DNA from 4 places in the Micromonospora sp. DT62 genome. Region 1 is predicted to be linked to each of the others. Evidence: riboswitches for the same ligand, from Rfam matches in the RefSeq annotation. Region 1 holds a riboswitch; each other region holds the start of a gene.
The links. Region 1 has a riboswitch for cyclic di-AMP ahead of ACPXCB_RS00560 (C39 family peptidase). Riboswitches for the same ligand answer to the same signal wherever they lie in the genome.
Positions count from the first base shown of each region.

Region 2: linked by a shared signal. The riboswitch ahead of ACPXCB_RS17005 (NlpC/P60 family protein) and the one ahead of ACPXCB_RS00560 (C39 family peptidase) in region 1 are both predicted to bind cyclic di-AMP.
Region 3: linked by a shared signal. The riboswitch ahead of ACPXCB_RS16310 (coiled-coil domain-containing protein) and the one ahead of ACPXCB_RS00560 (C39 family peptidase) in region 1 are both predicted to bind cyclic di-AMP.
Region 4: linked by a shared signal. The riboswitch ahead of ACPXCB_RS24065 (coiled-coil domain-containing protein) and the one ahead of ACPXCB_RS00560 (C39 family peptidase) in region 1 are both predicted to bind cyclic di-AMP.

Region 1 is NZ_JBNCOB010000001.1:128,702-132,350, reverse strand. It holds gene ACPXCB_RS00565 (acyltransferase family protein) at 1-1,206, shown strand, start outside; cyclic di-AMP (ydaO/yuaA leader) riboswitch at 1,527-1,667, shown strand; gene ACPXCB_RS00560 (C39 family peptidase) at 1,895-2,740, shown strand; gene ACPXCB_RS00555 (alpha/beta fold hydrolase) at 2,846-3,589, shown strand.
Region 2 is NZ_JBNCOB010000011.1:940-4,588, forward strand. It holds gene ACPXCB_RS17000 (N-acetylmuramoyl-L-alanine amidase) at 1-1,132, opposite strand, end outside; cyclic di-AMP (ydaO/yuaA leader) riboswitch at 1,434-1,567, shown strand; gene ACPXCB_RS17005 (NlpC/P60 family protein) at 1,580-2,620, shown strand; gene dcd (dCTP deaminase) at 2,693-3,271, opposite strand; gene ACPXCB_RS17015 (pyridoxamine 5'-phosphate oxidase family protein) at 3,350-3,649, shown strand, end outside.
Region 3 is NZ_JBNCOB010000010.1:33,020-36,668, forward strand. It holds gene ACPXCB_RS16300 (HelD family protein) at 1-476, shown strand, start outside; gene ACPXCB_RS16305 (cation diffusion facilitator family transporter) at 553-1,470, shown strand; cyclic di-AMP (ydaO/yuaA leader) riboswitch at 1,624-1,755, shown strand; gene ACPXCB_RS16310 (coiled-coil domain-containing protein) at 1,769-2,854, shown strand; gene ACPXCB_RS16315 (SRPBCC family protein) at 2,946-3,413, opposite strand; gene ACPXCB_RS16320 (1-phosphofructokinase family hexose kinase) at 3,592-3,649, shown strand, end outside.
Region 4 is NZ_JBNCOB010000021.1:52,503-56,151, reverse strand. It holds gene ACPXCB_RS24075 (helix-turn-helix transcriptional regulator) at 1-202, opposite strand, end outside; gene ACPXCB_RS24070 (carbonic anhydrase) at 414-1,166, shown strand; gene ACPXCB_RS24065 (coiled-coil domain-containing protein) at 1,290-2,306, opposite strand; cyclic di-AMP (ydaO/yuaA leader) riboswitch at 2,310-2,441, opposite strand; gene ACPXCB_RS24060 (YibE/F family protein) at 2,608-3,649, opposite strand, start outside.

The sequences.
Region 1 (3,649 bases):
CGGCCCGCGTCCCCGGCCAGCCGCCTGCCGTCGCTGACCGGGCTGCGCTGGGTCGCCGCCCTGCTCGTCTTCGGGTTCCACGTCGCGACGATGGGCATCATCGCCGAGCCCGGCCAGAAGGCCGTCGTGGACTGGGCCTTCGCCCTCGGCCTGTCGGGCGTGCAGTTCTTCTTCATCCTCAGCGGCTTCGTGCTGGTCTGGTCGGCCCGACCCACCGACACCCGTCGGGCGTTCTGGCGGCGCCGGGTGGCCAAGATCTGGCCGAGCCACGTGGTGCTGTGGGTGGCGGCCCTGGCGGTCGCGGCCTGGTTCGCCGACCCCGTGGACCGGTTCGTCGCGGTGGAGAACCTGTTCCTCCTCCAGGCGTGGGACCCGCGGCCGGGCCACTTCTACAGCATCAACACGGTCAGCTGGTCGCTGTCCTGCGAGTTCTTCTTCTACCTCTGCCTGCCGTTGGCGCTGCCGCTGATCCGCCGGGCCCGGCCGTGGGCCCTGTGGGCCGTCGTGGTCGCGGTGCCGCTGCTCATCCTGGCGCTCTGGCCGGCCCAGGCGCTGGTGCCCGAGGAGAGCCGCTGGTGGTTCACCCAGGTCTTCCCGCCGGTGCGGTCGCTGGAGTTCTGGATGGGCGTCGCCGCCGCCGAGCTGATGCGGCGTGGCCGGTGGCGTGGGCCGGGCCTGCCGCTGGCCAGCCTGCTCTTCGTGGTGACCTGGGTGGTCGCCGCGCAGTGGGTGCGCGCCGAACTGTGGGCGGCGCTGCTCTCGGTGGCGTACATCCTGGTCATCGCCGCGGCGGCGGACGCGGACGTGCGCGGGCGGCGCTCGCCGTGGCGGTCCCGGCCGATGGTCTGGCTGGGCGAGGTCTCCTTCGCCTTCTATCTGGTGCACGTCCTCGTGATGATCACCGTCCTGCGGCTCACCGGCGACTGGGGCGTCGGCTTCACCGGCTGGTGGGGGCCGGCGGTGGTGCTCGGCTTCCTGCTGGTCAACCTGGCCCTGGCCGGCCTGTTGCACCGTCTCGTCGAGACGCCGATGATGCGGCTGCTCACTCCGCGCAGGCCGGTCCGGACGCCGCGGGACGGGGACGGCGCCGGGAAGGACCCCGGCGGCCGCGGGGCGGCGCCGGGGGACCGGGGCAACGCCGTGCCGCGCCCCCGGGCCGCCGACCCGCAGGACGACCACCGACCGACGTACGCCGACTCGCGCTGAGACGCCCCGGCGGCTGGAGAGTCCGGGCGACGAAATCCCGACCGTTTCGGTGACGCCGGTCACCACGTCGGCGAACCGGTCATCCGGCGCGGCCCGGTCGATTCCCGCCGGGGTTTCGGCGCCGATGTCCGCCACTTGTCCCATTGTCGCCCGGAGGCGCGCACAGAAACGGTCGTCCCATTGAGTCGCGTCAGTGGCGAAGTGCCCGCAAAAATTGTTTGCCGATCAAGGTTTAGGCAGGTGGGGCGGGGTTGGCAGGGCGTGGGCCGGCCAGTAATGTCGGCGCGTCCGGTGCGGTACCCGATCGCCAGAGGCGACGCCGCGCCGACCCGCCTAATCGTGAACGACGAACCGGGGACCCAGTGCTCGTTGGGGTGAATCCGTGGGCCGTGGGCCCGTGGTAGGGCGTTCTTCCCGCCCGAATCCGTCAGCTAACCCGGTCGGCGGTGTCGGAAGGAGTTCCATCTTCATGCCACACCCGTACACCCCTCGGTTGTGCCGCCGTCTCCACGGCGCCGCGGTGACCGCGCTCGTCCGCCCGCAGGTCATGAGCTGACCCGCCGGTCACCGTCCGTCGCCCGGCGTCCCGGGCGCATCCCCTGAGTGGCCCACCACCCGCCCGGACGCCCGTCCGCGCGGTCGGTCCGCCCTGCCCTCGGCGCGGACCGACGGCCGCTACCCCGAGCCCGTGGAGGAAACCGTGAAGCACCACCTCAAGCGACAGCTGCGTCGCCTCACGTCCGAGCGTCCGTACCAGCTGGCCGCCGCGTCCGCCGCGGCGCTCGTGCTGGCGTCGGGCACGGGCGCGCTGCTGGCCGGAACCGACGAGGCCCCCGCCGCCGCGCCGGCCCCGGTGGCCGCGACCGAACTGCGGGACGACGCGGCGGCCTCGCGCAGCCAGGCCCGGGTCGCGCCCGCCCCGTCCAGCGCCGCCCCGGCCGCGTCCAGCGCCGCCCCGTCGGCCAGCGCGTCCAGCGCCGCCCCGGACCCGGACCTGACCCGCAAGCCGGAGCCGCCGAAGCCGCCGGCCGCCAAGAGCCTGGACTACGACTACCAGGCCCAGACGACCTTCTACAACTGTGGTCCGGCGGCCGTCCGGCACGCCCTCAGCGCCGCCGGCATCGCGCGCAGCCAGGACGCCCTCGGTGCCCAGTTGGGCACCGACCAGATGGGCACCGACTCGGCCCAGGACACCACCCGCGTGCTGAACGCGACGGTGAAGGGCGAGCCGTACCGGACCCGGATGATCCCCGGTGGCGCCGCCACCCCGGCCCAGATGGACCGGCTCCAGGCCGACGTCGTCGCGGCCATCGCCGACGGGCGGGGGGTCGTGGTCAATGTCGCCGGCAGCGCCACGGACACCGACGGCGGCTGGCACTCCTTCCCCGGCGGCCACTACATCGCGGTGGTCGGCTACCAGGACGGGGGACGGCTGGTGAAGATCGCCGACTCGGCGAACCCGGCGACCGCGTCGTACTGGATCAGCACCATCGCCCTGGCGAACTGGGCCGCCACCCGCGGCTACTCCGCCTGAGCGACGCCGTCGGGCGTCGGCTCCCCACCCGGGGGGTCGGCGCCCGATGTCGTGTCCGGGTCACGGCCCTCGCCCGCGGCGTCCGACGGGTGGCACACTGCGCCCATGGTCGATGAGTCGGGTGACCGGGACGGCCGGCGGGTGCTCCTGCTGCTGCACGGCATGGGCGCGACCGGCGACGTGTGGCTGCCCTGGGCGCCGCTGCTGGAGCGTCGGTGGGCGGGGCGGTGGCTGGCGCCGGACCTCGCCGGCCACGGCTGGTCGCCGCCGCTGCCGGAGTACTCCTTCCCGGGGCTGGCCGCGCGGATCGCCGCGGGGCTCGCGGCGGGCGACCGGCTGGTCGTGCTGGGGCACTCCCTCGGCGGGGTGGTCGGACTGGCGCTGGCCGCCCGGGGCGCCGGGCTGCCCGTCGACGCCGTCGTCGGGCTCGGCATCAAGGCCGTCTGGTCGCCGGCGGAGCTGGCCAAGGCGGGTGAGCTGGCGGCCCGGCCGGTGACCTGGTTCGCCAGCCGGGACGAGGCGGCCCGCCGCTACCTGCGGGTGGCCGGCCTGACCGGGCTCTTCGCCCCGGAGCACCCCGTCGTGGAGGCGGGGCTGCGGCAGGTCGACGGCCGCTGGCGGCTGGCGATGGACCCGGCCGCGTTCGGCGTGGGCGCGCCGGACCTGCCCGCCCTGCTGGCGGCGACCGACGTGCCCGTGCTGCTGGCCCGCGGCGAGCACGACCCCATGGTCACCGACGCCCAGCTCACGGAGCTGGGGGTGCCGGTCGCCACCCTGACCGGCCTCGGGCACAACGCCCACGTCGAGGCCCCCGAGGCGGTCCTGGACCTCGTCGAGCCGTACCGCTGACGGTGCCCCGCAACCGGCCCGGCCCACAGATCCGCCGTCGCGACCGGTGTGCCTCCCGGC
Region 2 (3,649 bases), on a different contig from region 1:
TGTGGTTGCGGTCCAGCGGGATGTTGTACTGCCGCGCCAGGTGGCGGACCAGCTTGGCGGAGGTGCGGTACATCGCCTCCGTGTACCAGGTGCCGTGCCCGGCGAAGCCCTCGTGTTCGAGGCCGATGGACTTGGCGTTCACGTACCAGTTGCCGGCGTGCCAGCCGACGTTCTTGGTCTTGATGTGCTGGGCGATGTGCCCGTCCACCGAGCGCAGGGTGTAGTGCCAACCCACCCGCTTCGGGTCCTTGACCAGGTTGACGCTGGGACCGAAGTAGCCCTCGGTGTCGTGGATGACGATGTACTCGATCTTCTGCTGGGTGGGACGGTTGCCCAGGTCGTGGTTGCCGTAGTCGCCCAGGGTGGGGCCGTAGTTCTCGTACGGCGCCGGGATCCACTCGCAGGAGATGTCGCTCGGGCACTCCAGCCCGTCCGGTCGGGCGAGCTTGCGCAGGCGCAGCCGGTCCAGCCAGGAGCGGTCCGGCTGGACCGCCCGGCCGGCCAGCGTGACCCGCTGCCCGTCGTCGGTCACCCGGCTGTCGCCCGTGGCGATGGTGGCGTACACCTCGTTGGCGAAGGCCGCCGCGGCGTCGGCGCTGTCCGCGCCGGAGTACCGGGCCACCGCGCCGTACCAGGTCGCCGGGTCGGTGCCGGCGCCGACCGGGGCGCCGATCTCCTTCTGGTACGCGGCCAGCAGCGCCGCGCCGCCCCGGATGTTGGCCGTGACGTCCGTCCGCAGCGACTCCTCGCTGGCGCCGGTCAGGTCGGCGGCGGCGTCGACGGTCCGCAGCGCGGCCTCGGCGGGCGGCGTGGCGGCCGGCGGCTCGCCGGCCTCGGCCAGGGACGGGCGGGAGTCGTCGCCGCGCGGGTCCTCGGTGCCCTCGTCGTGGTGCGTGCCGCCGGCGAGGGCGGCGACGTGCTCGGCGTCGGTGAGGTGCATCGGTCCGTAGCCGCCGCTGGTGCTCGGCGTGCCGGCGTTGGTGTCCCAGCGGGACTGCAGGTAGGAGACCCCGAGCAGGACGCTCTCCGGTACGCCGTACTCGGCGGCCGCGGCGGCGTACTGCTGCTGCCGGTCGTTCACCGGCGCTGCCGCGGCGGCGGATCCGGCGGCGGTGAGCGGCGTCGTCGCCATGGCGGCTGCCACGGCGGCGGCCAGCAGGACGCGTCTGCTCCTCGATGTCGCTGACAGGTGCATCAGACCCCCAGTTCGGACGGGCAAAGGTGGGGTCACCTTCGCCCCGCCCGCCGCCTCTGGTCAATACCTTTCCGTCAGACACTTCAGAAGGAAGGAAATCTTCGTTGCCCGGGTTGCGGAACCGCCCGACCCGGGTGGGTACGGAGTGTCACTGCCCGTAGGGTTGCGGATCGATAACGGTCGTCTCTACTCTGGTCCTTCGTCGGCCGGTGACATTCCGTCCAACCAGGGCGGTGACGGTCCGACACCGCCGAGTCGCTCCCGAGCGAGCCGGGGACCCATGTTCCCCGGGGTGAATCCGCAGTCCTGCGGTAGGGCGCCCCTTCCCGCCCGAACCCGTCAGCTAACCCGGTAGGCGGTACGGAAGAAGGAGTACGAAGCCCGGTGGCACACCATGCCCCGCGGCCACCGTCGGCCCGGTCGGCCCTCGCCGACCCGGTGACGGCTGCGCCGCGCCCACGCTGGTACCGCTGCACCACCGCCCTCGCCGCCCTGGCCGCGTTCGCCGTCGTCCTGACCGGCGGCGCCACGGCGGCCCACGCCGAACCGACGGTCGCCGAGATCGAGCGGCAGATCGACGAGGACTGGAACAAGCTCGAACCGATCATCGAACGGCACAACGCCACCCGACAGGACCTGGCCGCCAGGCGAAAGCAGGCCGACGCGCTCGCCGCGCAGATCGGTCCCCTGGAGAAGCAGGTCGACCAGGCGATGGAGAAGGTCGGCGCGCTGGCGGCCCGCGCCTACAAGGGCGAGAACGTCTCCGCCGTCAACGCCCTGCTGGGCAGCCGCTCACCGAGCGAGATGATCGGGCAGCTCGAGCTGCTCGACCAGTTCGCCCAGCACCAGCAGCAGGACGTGCGGCAGGTCGCCGAGCTGCGCGACCGGCTGGCCGCCAAGAAGGCGCCGCTGGACGAGATGGTCGTCCAGCTCAGCCGCACCGAGGCCCAGCTCGCGGCGAAGAAGAAGCAGATCAACGCCGAGATCGACCGGTTGCAGAAGCTGCGGCTGCGGGTCTACGGCAACGGCGGCGGCGGGCCGCTGCGCCCCGCCCCCTGCCCGGCCGGCTATCCCGGCGGCCCGGCCGGCACCGCCGTGAAGTTCGCCTGCGCGCAGATCGGCAAGCCCTACGTCTGGGGCGCCGAGGGGCCGAACTCGTACGACTGCTCCGGCCTGATGCTCGCCGCCTGGGCGAAGGCGGGGGTGTCGCTGCCGCACAACGCCGCGCAGCAGCGGCGGGCCACCGCGTCCGTCAGCCGGGGCGAGCTGCGCCCGGGCGACCTCGTCTTCTACTACAGCGACCTGCACCACGTCGGCATGTACGTCGGCGGGGGCTGGGTGGTGCACGCCTCCCGGGCCGGGGTGCCGATCAGGATGAAGAAGGTCGACGACGGCCCGATCCACAGCTACGGCCGGCCCGGCTGAGGTGCAAGGAAGGGCACCTTCCTGACGGATCCGGTAGAGGAAGGTGCCCTTCCTGACACGTAGCGGCCCGGGTCAGCGGGTGGGCCAGGTGCGCCAGTGCTGCCAGGAGCGGCTCGGGGTCGGGCCGCGCTGCCCCTGGTAGCGCGAGCCGTAGACGGCCGAGCCGTACGGATGCTGCGCCGGCGACGAGAGCCGGAAGATGCAGAGCTGGCCGATCTTCATGCCCGGCCAGAGGGTGATCGGCAGGTTGGCGACGTTGGACAGTTCGAGGGTCACGTGACCGGAGAAGCCCGGGTCGATGAAGCCCGCCGTGGAGTGGGTGAGCAGGCCCAACCGGCCCAGTGAGCTCTTCCCCTCCAGGCGGCCGGCGAGCTGGTCGCCGAGCGTGATCACCTCCAGCGTCGAGGCGAGCACGAACTCGCCCGGATGCAGCACGTACGGCTCGCCGTCGGGCACCTCGACCATCGACGTGAGGTCGTCCTGCTGCTGCGCGGGGTCGATGTGGGTGTAGAGGTGGTTGTTGAAGACCCGGAAGTGCTTGTCCAGGCGTACGTCGATGCTGGACGGTTGCACCAGCGCGGGCTCGAACGGCTCCAGCGCGAGCGTCCCCGCCTCGATCTCGGAGGCCAGGTCGCGGTCGGAGAGCAGCATCCGCACACCTTAGCGACCGACACGCGTGACCTGCGTGTCGGAGTGCATCTTCGTACAATTGTTCGATAGAATGCCGGCATGGCTTCCTGGTCCGAATTCGCCGCCGACGAGCCCCGCCTCGCCGACGGGATCCGCCTCCTCATGCAGCAGTACGGGCCGGGCTTCGGCTACCTGGCCACCGTCCGCGCCGACGGCGGTCCCCGGGTGCACCCGGTCTCCCCGGTGATCACCGACGAGGGGCTCTTCTGCTTCGTCGTCGACTCGCCCAAGCGGCGCGACCTGGAGCGCGACGGCCGCTACGCGCTGCATTCGTTCCCGCCCGAGGAGAGCGACGACGAAGCCTACGTCGCTGGCCACGCCCGCCCGGTGACCGACCCG
Region 3 (3,649 bases), on a different contig from region 1:
ACCAGGCGCTGGGCCGGCGCAAGCGGCACCACTTCACCCTCACCACGAACTACCGCAACTCGGCGGAGATCTTCGCGGTGGCGGCGGCCGAGATCCGCCGGCTGCACCCGGACCTGCCGCTGCCCCGGGCGGTGCGCTCCACCGGCATCGACCCGGTCGCGCTGTCGGTGCCGCCGGCTGAGCTGGAGGCCGCGGTGGTGGCGGCGGCCGGCGCGCTGCTCGCCGACGTCGAGGGCACGGTCGGGGTGATCACGCCGGTGCCGCGCCGCGACGAGGTGGCCGGCTGGCTGGGCCGGCTCGGCGCGCCGCGTTTGCAGGTGGTGACCAGCCTGGAGGCCAAGGGCATGGAGTACGACGGGGTCGTCCTCGTCGCCCCGGGCGAGATCCGGGCCGACCCGGGGTCGGGGGTGCGGACGCTCTACGTGGCGCTGTCCCGGGCCACCCAGCGGCTGACCACCGTCGACCCGATCGGCTGAGCCGACGTTACTTGCATACATAGCGATGTGAACATAGATTGAACGCGAATCCGGACGCCTGACGGAGGGTGGGCGCGTGGGCGCAGGTCATGACCACCATCACGGGTCGGTGGCGAATGCCGCGCACCGCCACCGGGGCCGGCTCTGGGCGGCGTTCGGGCTGCTCGCCGGCCTCATGGTGGTGGAGGCGGTGGCGGCCTTCCGCACGGGCTCGCTGGCCCTGCTGAGCGACGCCGGGCACATGTTCACCGACGTGCTCGGCATCGGCATGGCGCTCGCGGCGATCGCCGCCACCCGGCGGGCGGGCGCCGACCCGCAGCGCACCTTCGGCCTCTACCGGCTGGAGGTGCTGGCCGCACTGGCCAACGCCGTCCTGCTCTCCGGCGTCGCGGTCTACGTCGTGATCGAGGCGGTGCGCCGCTTCGGCGACCCGCCGGTGGTGCTGGCCGGCCCGATGCTGGTGGTCGCCGTGCTCGGCCTGCTCGCCAACATCGGCGCCTTCGCGCTGCTGCGCTCCGGGGCGAAGGAGAGCATCAACGTCCACGGGGCGTACCTGGAGGTGCTCGGCGACCTGCTGGGGTCACTCGGCGTGATCGGGGCCGCCCTGCTGATCGCCACCACCGGCTGGTGGTGGGCGGACCCCCTGGTGGCGGTCGCGATCGGGGTGTTCATCCTGCCGCGCACCTGGCGGCTCGGGCGGGCCGCGCTGCGCATCCTGGTGCAGGCCGCGCCGGAGCACCTCCAGGTGACCGCGGTGCACGACCGGCTGGCCGCCGTGCCCGGCGTCGCCGAGGTGCACGACCTGCACGTCTGGACGCTGACCTCCGGAATGGAGGTGGCCTCGGCCCACCTGACCATGGCACCCGGCGCGGAGGTCGGCGCGGTGCTGGGCGCCGCCCGGGCCGCGCTGCACGACGACTTCCACATCGAGCACGCCACGTTGCAGATCGAGCCCGGAGCGTCGCGCGGGGCCTGCGGGTCGGTTGAGTGGTAATGAGGACAGCCTTAAATCTGGGAGAGTATTGTGCGCTTATGCCGGATTTGACTGTTAGTGGACGTACACCCTGCGTCACCTGCGCTGCATCAGTCACACCGGCACCGGTAGGCTCGGCTTCGGCCTCCGCCAGGCGGCACCCACCGGTGCCGGCGGTGGCCGCCGCCTAATCGCCCGGCGGGGCGAACCGGGGAACCAAGTTCGTGGGGTGCATCCGCGTCAGCGGTAGGGATCTTCCGTCCCGAACCCGTCAGCTAACCCGGTCGGCGGCTGACGGAAGGACACCTGCATGCCAGTGATGGCACCTGTACGACGACGTGCCGCCCGGACGGCGGCCCTGATCGCCACGATGCTCGCCCTCGGCGCCGCGGTGGCTCCGGTCACCGCCGCCCCGGCGGCGGCCGCCACCCGGGCCGGCCTGCTCGCCGCAGCTCCCGGCCAGGACGAGGAGGGCGGCACCCCCGCCCTGCGGGCCCAGTTGGAGGCCGCCAGCAAGGGCTACCTCGACGCCAAGCGCGCCCTGGACACGTCGGCCAAGCGGCAGCAGCAGCTCGCCACGCAGCTCAAGACCACCGAGGTCGAGCTGGCCGCGCACACCGCCAGGGTCGGCGAGATCGCGGGGGCGGCCTACCGCACCGGTCGGCTCAGCGTGGCGTCCGCCCTGCTCAACAGCAGCTCGCCGGACGGCTTCATGGACCGCGCCGCCGCCCTCGACGCGGTGGCCGCCAAGGAGGACCGGGCCCTGCGCGAACTCCAGGAGACCCGGGACGAGGCCACCCGCACCAAGCTCGCCCTGGACGGCGAGATCCGGGAGCAGCGCAAGCAGGTCACCGTGATGGCCAAGCGCAAGGAGCAGGCCGAACGGGCGCTGACGGTCGCCAACCGCGAGCAGCAGCAACAGCGGCAGCAGTCCACGGGGGCGGGCACCTCGCCGGGCGGCACCTCCAGCAAGACGGCGAAGGCGGCCCCGCGCAACTCCGACGGCTCCTGGCCGCGCGAGTCGTGCAGCGTCAACGACCCCACCCCCGCCAACGGCTGTATCACCCCGCGCACCCTGCACGCGCTCAACCAGGCCAAGGCGGCGGGCTTCACCCGCTACGTCTCCTGCTACCGCCCCGGCGGCTCGGGCGAGCACCCGAAGGGCCGGGCCTGCGACTTCGCGGCCCAGAAGGGCGGCTTCGGCGGCGACGCCACCGGCGGCGACCGGACGTACGGCAACAACCTGTCGGCGTACTTCGTGCGCAACGCCGACCGGCTCGCCGTGCTCTACGTGATCTGGTACAGGCAGATCTGGCTGCCCAGCAGCGGATGGAAGTCGTACAGCGGAGCCAACGGCGACCCGTCCAGCGACCACACCAACCACGTGCACCTGTCGGTCTACTGACGCCCGCGCCCCGGTCCCCCGCCCGTCGCGGGTCACCGGGGCGCGGCGGCGTCCGCCGCCTCCAGCCACTGCGGCCGGGCCCGTCCGGCGGTCAGTCGGCCGGCGGCCCAGGCGGGCTCGTGTCGAGGGCCACGGCGAGGCGGGCGGCCAGCCCGAGGTGGGCGGCGCGGGCCTGGCGGAACGCGTAGCCGAAGAGCGGCGCGGGCGCGGCGAGGGTGATCTCGACCTCGATGCGGACCACGCCGTCGGGCTCCGCCCGCAGCCGGGTGTGGTTGCGCACCGTGGTGGCAGGCCACTGCCGGGCCACGGTGACGATCTCGTCGGGATCGTCGACGAGGACGTCGGCCCGGTAGGTGATCGGCAGGCGCACCGGCCCGGCGGCCAGTCGATCGGTGATGTCGTAGCTGGCCCGCGCGCCAGGACGGGGCGGCACCCGGCGGACCCGGACGATCAGCGGGTGCAGGTCCTCCTGCCGGGTGGGGTCGGCGAGCAGCGCCGCGGCCTCCGCGAGGGAACAGCGTGCCTGGACGGTGTAGCTGAAGGAACTTCGCCTGAGCACGCCGTCTCCCCAGCGTCGGTGGTCGCCCGATCGTCGCGCATGCCGGGCCCCCTGGCAACGCCGCGCCGATCCCGCCCGGAGTCCGGACGTCCGGCCGCCGACCACACTACGGTCAGCTGATGGATGGTCACGGTACGTGTCGATCGGCGGAGGATGGGCGCATGGACGGGTACGACGGATGAGCGGGCACGTGATGGTCTTCGCGCCCACGCCCCGGCTGACGGTGACCGTCGACC
Region 4 (3,649 bases), on a different contig from region 1:
GGGTGCGGTTCAGGTAGCCGCCGGCCTCCAGGTCGGCGACGATCGCCTGCGCGGCCCGCTCGGTGACGCCCACCTCGTCGGCGAGGTCGCGGAGCCGGGCGGTGGGGTTGCGGGCGATGGCGAGCAGCACGTGCCCATGGTTGGTGAGGAAGGTCCAGTTGCGGGTGCTCCCGTTCTCCCCTGTCGTCGCCATGCCCGCCATCGTATGGCCCCTGCTTCGTGTTTTCCTGCGCGCCCTCGCGGCCGACGGACGCGCGGAGGCCCGGCCGCCGTCGCGCCAGGGCCGCCGAACACATGAAATGCATATCACGCATCCCTTGACGTATCTTGCAGTGCGTGTGACGGTGGTGGCAGCCCGCGTCCAGCGTCGGCCCGGGTGACCAGGCCGTTCACGTGAGGTAGCGAGGTGTGGGATGAGTCGTCCCGGATCGCCAGGAACGCAACCCGGCCCGGAGCGGACGCTCCCGGTGCCGGCCACGGCCGGGGCCCCGGCCGACGTCGGCACCGCGTTCGCCGTCCCCACGAGTCCCAGGCAGGCGCTCGCCGAGCTGCACGCCGGCAACCGGCGGTTCGTGACCGGCGCCCCGCGCCACCCCAACCAGGACGCCGGGCACCGCGCCGCGGTCGCCGACGGGCAGCACCCCTTCGCGGTGATCGTCGGTTGTTCCGACTCCCGGCTCGCCGCCGAGATCATCTTCGACCGCGGCCTCGGTGACCTCTTCGTGGTCCGCACCGCCGGGCACACCATCGGTCCCGAGGTGCTGGGCAGCGTGGAGTACGCCGTCACGGTCCTGGGCACGCCGCTGGTGGTGGTGCTGGGGCACGACTCCTGCGGGGCCGTCCAGGCGGCGCGTACGGCGGACGCCACCGGCACCCCGCCGGTCGGGCACCTGTGCGCCGTGGTGGACGCCGTGGTGCCGAGCCTGCGCCGGGCCGCCGCCGAGGGCGTGGACGACATCGACGGGATCGTCGACATCCACATCGCGCACACCGTCGAGGCGATGCTGGGCCGCTCCGCCGTCCTCGCCGTGGAGGTGGCCGCCGGCCGCTGCGGGGTGGTCGGCATGTCGTACCGGCTGACCGCCGGCGAGGTGCGGACGGTGGCCGAGGTGCCCGCCCGTACGGCCGACGCGCCGGAGACGGCGGCCAGCGCCGCGCTCGCCTGAACAACCGCCCACCGCCCGCCCGTCACCGCCGTGGCGGGCGGGTCCGTACGACGAGACAGGGCCGCCCCGCGTTCGGCGGGGCGGCCCTGTCCGCGCTCTCGGCTGTGCCGCGCGTGTGCGTGTCTACCAGAGCGACACGTGGACGTGGTCGGTGTGGTTCGACGGACCGCTGTAGGAACTCCAGCCCGTCGCCGGGAACCAGATCTGTCTGTTCCAGATCACGTAGTAGACGCCGAGCCGGTCGGCGTTGCGGACCAGGAACGCGGTCAGGTTGTTGCCGTACATGTAGGTGTCGTCGTTGTGCCAGGGGGAGAAGCCGCTCCTCTGCAGCGACCAGTCGCAGGCCCGGCCCTTCGGGTGCTCGTACGGCCCGCCGGAGCGGTAACAGCCGACGAACCGGTTGAAGCCGGCCCGCTTGACCTCCTTGTACATGTGCAGGGTGCGCGCGGTGATGCGGCCGGAGGTGGTGGGGTCGTCCTCGGTGGGTGACAGCGGCGTCCAGTCGCCGTCGGCTGCCCGCCCCGGCGCGATCTTCGCCACCGGCGAGGTGGCGACCACCTTGCCACTGGTCAGCCCTCTGCCGCCGACCAGCGCGAGCGCCTTCTCCGCCTCCCGCTTGCCGCGCGCGATCTCGTTCGTCAGCTTCTGCTGTTCGCGGACCTCGGTGTCGAGCGCCAGCTTGGCCTGCTCGGCGCGGTCCTTGACCGCGTTCACCTCGGCGAGCTTCTTGGAGTTGACCAGGTTGAGCTCGTCGAGGGCGGCGGCGCGCTTGACGAACGAGTCGGGGCTGGCGGTGTCCAGCAGCATGGACACCGCGCCGATCCGCCCGGTGCGGTAGGACTGGGCGGCGATCTGGCTGACCTGGGGGGCCAGCGCGTTCAGTTCGGCCTGCGCCCGGGAGACCTCCAGGGCCAGTTCGAGTTGGCGCTTCTTCGAATTGGCCAGCTTCGCCTTGGCCTGCACGTAGGACCGGTTCCGGGCCTCGATGAGGTCGTCGAGCAGCTTGGGCTCGTCGTCCCCGTGCCCGGAGGGCTTGGGCGGGGTGGGCGCGGCCGCTGCCGGGAGAGGCCCGGCGAAGACCGCCAGGGCGGCGAGTACGGCCACCACGGGCGTCAACCAGCGGCGTAGGGGTGCCGTCACAGTTTTCCCTTCCGTCGACCGCCGACCGGGTTAGCTGACGGGTTCGGGGCGGAAGTGGCCCCTACCGCTGTCGCGGATTCACCCCACGTACCTGGGTCCCCGGTTCGCCTCGCGGCGATTGGGCGGCGGCACCGCAGGCGCCGCTGCGCGCCTTCGGCGGTGACCGGCAGCGAGGTTACCCGAGAACGCTCCCGGGGATCTACGTCCCTAAGCCGACTAAATGCGTTATTTCGTAATGGCGGACGGTGAGCAGTGACGCGTTTATCAGGTCGAACGTTCTGTTCGGTCACGCTGAGGAGCGTCACCATGCGATGTCCGTACTTCTGCCCCCGGCGGGCGCGGCGGACGGCGTGTCCCCACGCGGCCCGCTGAGGGCCTCCAGCGCCTCGGACCGGTCGGTGGCCGGCCGGGGCGTCGGCGCGGGCGTGGCGCGGTCGCTGGCGTCCCCGCCGCGTCGGCCGGCCGTGGTCACCAGGGCCGCCAGCGCGGTGGTCAGCGGCACGGCGGCGATCAGGCCCAGGGTGGCGACCGCGCTGCGGACGATCTCCTGGGCGAGGAACTCGCTGGTGAGAAGCTGGGTCACCGCCCGCGAGTCGGCGGTCAGCAGGAGCAGCACCGGCAGCGAGGCACCGGCGTACGCCAGCACGATGGTGTTCACCGTCGAGGCGATGTGCGCCCGGCCGACCCGGGTCGCCGCCCGGTAGAGCTGTGTCCGGGACAGCCCGGGGTTGGCGTGCGCCAGCTCGGTGACCGTGGCGGCCTGGGTCACCGTGACGTCGTCCAGCACGCCGAGGGAGCCGATGATGATGCCGGCCAGCAGCAGCCCGTGCAGGTCGACGTCGGCCTGGTACATCGACAGCGTGGTGGCGTCCTCGGAGCCGAACCCGGTCAGGTGGGTCGCGGCGGTGGCGATCGTGCCGAGGACACCGGTCAGCACCAGGCTGCCCAGCGTGCCGAGCACGGCGACCGAGGTCTGCGCGGTCACGCCGTGGGTCAGGTAGAGCACCACGAACATGATCAGAGCGGCGCCGACGACCGCGACCAGCAGGGGCGGGTTCCCGGCGCTGATGCCCGGCAGCACGAAGGTCAGCAGGATGGCGAAGCTCGCCGCCAGGCCGGCCAGCGCGGCCAGCCCGCGCCACCGCCCGAAGGCGACGATGGCGGCCGCGAAGAGCGCCACCAGCCAGACCAGCGGCTCGCCGCGCTGGTGCTCGGCGATGTTGTAGGTGCTGGCCGTGGGGTCGGCGGGGTCGGTGAGCTCGACCAGGATGATCTCGTCGTCCACGGCGACGGTCGGCGCGCCGGGGCCCGCGGGCACCGGCGTCTCCACCTGCTGGCCGGCG